DNA from 2 places in the Mesorhizobium sp. M0938 genome. Region 1 is predicted to be linked to the other one. Evidence: predicted binding sites of a transcription regulator. Region 1 holds the regulator's gene; the other holds the start of a gene.
What was found. The regulator PhoB, encoded in region 1, activates phosphate uptake and scavenging genes when phosphate is short. The targets are predictions, from matches to a motif close to TGTCATNNANCTGTCAT.
Positions count from the first base shown of each region.

Region 2: NKH73_RS19070 (esterase-like activity of phytase family protein) is a predicted target of PhoB. The motif match lies at 1,788-1,804, and genes of this name have one in related genera.

Region 1 is NZ_JAMYNS010000002.1:56,251-59,665, reverse strand. Features, by position in the region: gene pstB (phosphate ABC transporter ATP-binding protein PstB) at 1-554, shown strand, start outside; gene phoU (phosphate signaling complex protein PhoU) at 592-1,296, shown strand; gene phoB (phosphate regulon transcriptional regulator PhoB) at 1,313-2,002, shown strand; gene NKH73_RS02910 (ROK family protein) at 2,200-3,415, opposite strand, start outside.
Region 2 is NZ_JAMYNS010000010.1:106,126-109,540, reverse strand. Features, by position in the region: gene NKH73_RS19085 (GFA family protein) at 1-120, shown strand, start outside; gene NKH73_RS19080 (hypothetical protein) at 260-475, shown strand; gene NKH73_RS19075 (glycoside hydrolase family 25 protein) at 651-1,667, shown strand; gene NKH73_RS19070 (esterase-like activity of phytase family protein) at 1,865-3,415, shown strand, end outside.

The DNA.
Region 1 (3,415 bases):
ACAACGAGGATGTCTACGACCCGAAAATCGACGTCGTCGAGCTGCGGGCTCGCGTCGGCATGGTGTTCCAGAAGCCGAACCCGTTTCCGAAGTCGATCTACGAAAACGTCGCCTACGGTCCGCGCATTCACGGTCTGGCCAGAAGCAAGGCGGAGCTGGACGGCATCGTCGAATCGAGCCTGAAGAAGGCCGGCCTGTTCAACGAGGTCAAGGATCGCCTGCTCGAATCGGGCACCGGCCTTTCCGGCGGACAGCAGCAGCGCCTGTGCATCGCGCGCGCCATCGCGGTGTCGCCGGAAGTGATCCTGATGGACGAGCCCTGCTCAGCGCTCGATCCGATCGCCACCGCCCGCGTCGAGGAGCTGATCGACGAGCTGCGTCAGAACTACACGATCGTCATCGTCACCCATTCGATGCAGCAGGCAGCGCGCGTGTCGCAGCGAACGGCGATGTTCCATCTCGGCTATCTGGTCGAGGAAGGCGCGACCGACAAAATGTTCACCAACCCCGACGACAAGCGCACCCAGGACTACATCACCGGCCGGTTCGGCTGAGCGGTCCGGCGGCGAATTCGAACACGAGGACAGCATCATGGGTGAACATACCGTCGCCTCCTTCGACGAGGAATTGGAACACATCGACAGGCTGATCCGTGACATGGACGAGCTTGCCGCCGCGATGGTAGCTGCGTCGATCCGCGCATTGCTCGCGTCGGACAATGCCATGGCGCAGCGCGTCGTCTCTGACGATGCCATCATGGATGCCCGGCAGCGCGAGCTCGACGACAGCGCGATCACACTGATCGCCAAGCGGCAGCCGATGGCGCAAGACCTGCGCGCCGTGGTTGGCGCAATCCGGATGGCCGGCGATCTGGAGCGCATCGGCGACCTGGCCAAGAACATAGCCAAGCGGGTCAGCGCAGTCGGACAGAGCGCCACGCCGCGTAATCTCTCGCACGGTATCGACGCAATGGCGGATCTCGTTCTCGAACAGCTCCGTGGCGTGGTCGAGCACTACGTGTCGCGAGACGCCAACGCGTTGAAGGAACTACGCGCCGCCGACGAGAAGGTCGATGTCAAATACACGGCGGTTTTTCGCGAGCTCCTGACCTACATGATGGAGGACCCTCGTAACATCACCGCCTGCACGCATCTTCTGTTCTGCGCCAAGAATCTCGAGCGTATTGGCGATCATGTAACCAACATCGCCGAAAACGCCTACTATGTCGTGACCGGGCAGCAGTTGCCGGCGGATCGCCCGAAGCTCGACGAAACGACGACGGCGCCGGCGACATGACGGGGGTGACCGATCGATGATCGCGCCGCGCATCATGGTGGTGGAGGATGAAGAGCCGCTGGGCGTCCTCCTCCGCTACAATCTGGAATCCGAAGGCTATCAGGTCGAGGTGGTGACACGCGGCGACGAGGCCGAAATCCGGCTGCAGGAAAACGTGCCCGATCTTCTGGTGCTCGACTGGATGGTGCCGGCAGTTTCCGGCATCGAGCTTTGCCGGCGTCTTCGGGTGCGTCCCGAAACCGAGCGGTTGCCGATCATCATGCTGACCGCGCGCGGCGAGGAGAGCGACCGGGTGCGCGGCCTCTCGACCGGGGCCGACGACTATCTGGTCAAGCCGTTCTCGACACCGGAATTCATGGCCCGAGTCAAGGCGCTGCTGCGCCGCGCCAAGCCGGAAGTGCTGTCCAGCGTGCTGAAGGTCGGCGACATCATGCTCGATCGCGAATCGCACAGGGTCTACCGCAAGAAGAGCGAGATCCGGCTCGGGCCGACCGAATTCCGGCTGCTCGAATTCATGATGCGGCACCCCGGTCGCGTCTTCTCGCGCAGCCAGTTGCTCGACAATGTCTGGGGCGAGACGATTTACATCGATGAACGCACGGTGGACGTCCATGTCGGGCGGCTGCGCAAGGCGGTCAACAATGGTCGCATGCCCGATGTCATCCGTACCATCCGCGGCGCGGGCTATGCGATCAGGGAAGACTAGGCTGATACTCCAGGTGATGCCGGCCCGCGAATGGCGATTTCCTGCGTTTCCGGTACGTACTTAAACGTTACGCTCCGTTCCGGTTCTCGGAAGCCACCGGTTTGGTTGTTTCGCGCCCGTCTTCGACTCCGGCGTGGCCTGACCTGAATCTCAACACATCCAAGTCGCAATCCGCCTTTGTTCCTTGCCTTTCGAACTCAGGCCACGTCCTTCCTGATCGTGCCGGACTTTCCTTGCGCGCCCGGCGCGAAAATCTCCTGGTCGACGAAATTCAGCGCCTGCATGGCGCAGCCTTCGCGGATCAGCGGCAATTCGTTCGGCTCGGTGTCGAAGGAAATCGAACCCGAATGCTGGCCGCCGGCGGTCTGGGCGATGGCTTCGCGCAGGGCAGGCTCGATCAGGTCGAAAGCGGCAGCGCTGGCGCCGACCATGGCGACCGGCGCCGGATCGATCAGCGCGAACAGGCTGCCTAGGCCGAAGCCGAGCGCTTCGCCGGCCTTGCGGTAGGCTTCGCGCTCCGGTCCGTCCGTCTCGCGCGCCCGGGCCGCCAGTGCCCGCATGTCGGCATCGCTGACATCGGCAACCGGTTCGGCATTCTCGCTCAATTGCCTTGCATTGCGCCAGATGGCGTAGTTGCCGGCATAGGCTTCGACGCAGCCGCGCCGTCCGCAACGGCAAAGCGCGCCGCCCGGCCGATGGATCATGTGGCCGAATTCGCCGCCTGAGGAATGGGTGCCGGTGAACAGTTCGCCCTTCAGCACCAGCCCCATACCGATGCCGTGTGAGAGGAGAATAGCGATGAAATCGTTGCGGTAGCGATCCGGGTCGCGCCAGCGCAGCGCCACGGCCATCATGTTGCAGTCGTTTTCCATGATGGCCGGGATGCCGAATTCGCGTTCAAGAATGTCGGCGAAAGCGATGTTCGTTTGCGGCGTGATCGGCGACCACAACATGGCGCGCGCATGGGAATCCGTAATACCCTGGATCGCCAGTGCGATGCGGGCGACGCTTTGGACGTCGAGGTCGGGATCTTCGAGCCGTCGCCGGACGATGGCGACACATTCGCCGATCAGCTCGTCGCGCGACATGGTCAGCGTGTCCAGCCGGCGCTGTTCCTCGGCGACGACTTGTCCGGCATAATCGATGACGGCGACCGACAGGAAATTCAGCGACAACACGACGGCCAACACCGCTGCCGCTTCCGGATTGAGGCCGAGGCCGACCTGCGGCCGGCCGCGTTTCAGCGAAACGGCCTCGCTCGCCCTGCTCTCGGTCAGGATGCTTTCCTGGATCAGGTCTGAACAGATCGCCGATATGGTCGAATGGCTGAGGCCGGTGGTTGCCGCGATCTCGGTCCGCGATGGTTGGCCGGCCCGGCGTACGGCCGAAATCACCATCGCCCGGTTGCGGCGG
Region 2 (3,415 bases), on a different contig from region 1:
TCGCTCGACGATCCTTCGGTATTCAAGCCACAGATGCATATGTGGACCGCTTCGAAGCAGCCCTGGATACAGCTCGACGACGGACTGCCGCAATATGAAGGTGCGCCGCCGCCCGCCTAACCTTTTCCCACAAGGGGAGAGGCAAGGCGCGTGCCCAAATTTTTTCATCCGGGACACGAGATAGCCGGCAAAGCGTCATTGGCGAGCCATCATTGCCACCTATCTATTGCTTGCGGGTCGGCGGTCGAGGAGGCGACGGATGAACGACAGAATCAACACCCTGGATGAGCTTTTGAGCGATCCGATGGTCAAGCTCGTGATGGAGCGTGACCGCGTGCAGCCGGCCGAGCTTCGCACGCTGCTTGAAGAAAAGGTTCGCCGGGCGGAGGATGATGCGCCGGTCAACCCCGGTCGCTTTGTACCGCCAGCCCACATGGTAGCCAAGACCTGCCAAAAACTATGGCTGTGCAGCTAGGCAGCGGTGCCTGACAAGGTCAGCGGTCCTTCGCGCTGTTCCGCCGGCGCTTCGATGAAGAGGCGCTAACAATTTGATTCAAACTTTGTTGGTAATTTCTCGTTAGTAATCTGGACTGGTTTGTCCGGCGGCGTTGTCTTGCCATCGGTCTGTTGTGTTTTGCGTACAGGTCCAGATGCGGTTATCAGGCGTCGTCATCTTCTCGATCGCAGCGCTGTGCCTTGCCGGCTGCACGTCGACGTCCGGCGTCGATGCGCTGCAAGTGCCGTCCAGTGAGACGACCAGCTCGGTTGTGCGGCCGCCCGCGCCGGTGGCCTCGGTCGATGCGGCCGATGCCGCACCCGCCTTCGCTGAGGAAGAGGCGATGGACCAAGCCGTGGCGATGGCCCCTCCAGAGCCTGTGGGAAGCATCGAACCACCCGCCGAGCCGATTGCCCTGGTGGCGCCGAAGCGACTGGCGCGGGCAGCACCGATCCTCGCCGAGCCGGTCCAGCGCTATCGTTTTCGTGACGCCAAGCCGATTAATTTCGGCAAGGCCTCGCCGAGGCACCTGGCCGTTCACGGCGTCGACGTCTCGCGCTGGCAGGGCAACGTGGACTGGGCGAAGCTGCGGGCGCAGGGCGCGAATTTCGCCTATATCAAGGCGACCGACGGCGGCGATCACCTCGACCCGATGTTCAGGAAGAACTGGCGCAATGCCGATGCCGCCGGACTGAAGCGCGGCGCCTATCATTTCTTCTATTGGTGCCGCACCGCAGGCTCGCAGGCCGACTGGTTCATCCGCAACGTGCCGAGGGTCGAGGGCGCTCTGCCGCCGGTGATCGATGTCGAGTGGAACGGCGAATCGAGATGCAAGCGGCGCCCGTCGCGGCAAAAGGTGCTGGAGAAGATGCAGGTGTTCATGGACAAGCTGGAACGCCACTACGGCCAGCGGCCCATCATCTACACCGCGCCCGATTTCTACCGCGACAATCTCAAAGGCGCTTTCCCAGACTATCCGTTCTGGCTGCGCGCGGTGGCACAGCACCCGTCGAAGGTCTATCCCGGCCGCAAATGGGTGTTCTGGCAGTATTCCGGCTCCGGGCTGTCGCACGGCGTGAAAGGCCGCATCGACCTCAACGTCTTCCACGGCGACGAAAGAGCCTGGCGGAACTGGGTTGGCGGGCGGCAGATGGTGGCCGAGGCGGAGTAGGGGGCCGGCTGGAGCATCCTGCTGCTCGCGCCTGCGGCGGTACTGATCGCACCGCACAAAGCCGCATTTGCAGGCCAGCATGACGTGAATATTGACGACCCTGACCGCCTGTCGCGGAACTGTCATGGATCTGTCATCGCATTGAAATGTCGCTCCTCCAAAGCAGGTGGCTTCCATTCGAACAGGAGACGCCACCCGTGCCCCGCCATTCCGCGCTTTTCGTCCTGACGGCAGCGCTTGCTGCCTCCGTTTCCCTGCCGGCCTATGCCGACATGATGTTCAACCGGGTCGCGAGCTTCGCGGTCGCCAGAAACCTCCCGGCGGACGTCGAGAAGACCACGCCGACTTCGTCCGAGATCATCACGGCCAGCGAAGACGGCATGACGCTGGTCTATTCCGACAGCCCGCTCGGCGCGGTCGGCTTCATCGATCTCGCCGATCCCAAGGCGCCCAAGGCGGGCGGCATCGTCAAGATCGACGGTGAACCGACCTCGGTCGTTGTCCTCGGCGGCAAGGTGCTGGCCGGCGTCAACACATCGGAGAGCAAGGCCAAGCCTTCGGGCAACCTCACCGTCATCGACCTTGCCTCCAAGGCGATCGAAAGCACCTGCGACCTCGGCGGCCAGCCGGACTCGCTGGCGCTGAGCAAGGACGGCAAGTTCCTGGCCGTCGCCATCGAGAACGAGCGCGAGGAGGAGCTGAACGACGGAGAAATGCCGCAGATGCCGGCGGGCGACCTCAAGATCTTCGCGCTTGCCGAAGGCCAGCCTGACTGCGCGACGATGAAGACCGTGAACCTGGCGGGCATTGCCGAAGTCGCGGCGGAAGATTCAGAGCCGGAATTCGTCACCTTCAACGAGGCCGGCGAGATTGCGGTTACGCTGCAGGAAAACAATCACATCGCCATCGTCAATGCCGAAACCGGCGCGATCGTCAGCCACTTCTCCGCAGGCTCGGTCACGCTGGACAAGATCGACACCAAGAAGAACGGCGCCCTTTCCTTCGACGGCAAAATGGAAAACGTCGCGCGCGAACCCGACGCCGTGAAATGGCTCGACAATGACCGTCTCGTCGTCGCCAACGAGGGCGACTACAAGGGCGGCTCGCGCGGCTTCACAATCTTCAGCAAGAAGGGCGAGGTTCTCTACGAATCTGGCCCGTCCTTTGAGTACGAGGTCGCCAATGCCGGCCATTACCCCGACGACCGCAACAAAAAGGGCGTCGAGCCGGAAGGTCTCGATACTGGCGCCTTCGGCGAAGACAGGCTGATTTTCGTCGCTTCGGAGCGCGGCTCCGTTGTCGGCGTCTACAAGGACACCGGTGCTGAGCCTCAGTTTGTCCAGATCCTGCCGTCCGGCATCGGCCCGGAAGGCCTGGTCGCGATCCCGTCGCGCAATCTCCTGGTCACCGCCAACGAGGCCGACCTGGTCGAGGACGGGCTCGCCCGCTCGCATGTGATGATCTACGAGCGCTCCGAGGGTCCCGCCACTTACCCGATGATCACGGCAAAGCTTACGGCAGACGGCACGCCACTCGGCTGGGGTGCGCTTTCGGCGCTCGCGGCCGGCGACGCTGCCGGCAAGCTCTTCGCGACGTCGGACTCGTTCTACGCCAACGCGCTCTCGATCTTCGAGATCGATGCCACGCAGACGCCGGCGCTGATCACCGGCAAGACCATCGTCACGCGTGGCGGCCATCCTGCACAGAAGCTCGACATCGAAGGTCTTGTCGCCGACGGTGAAGGCGGC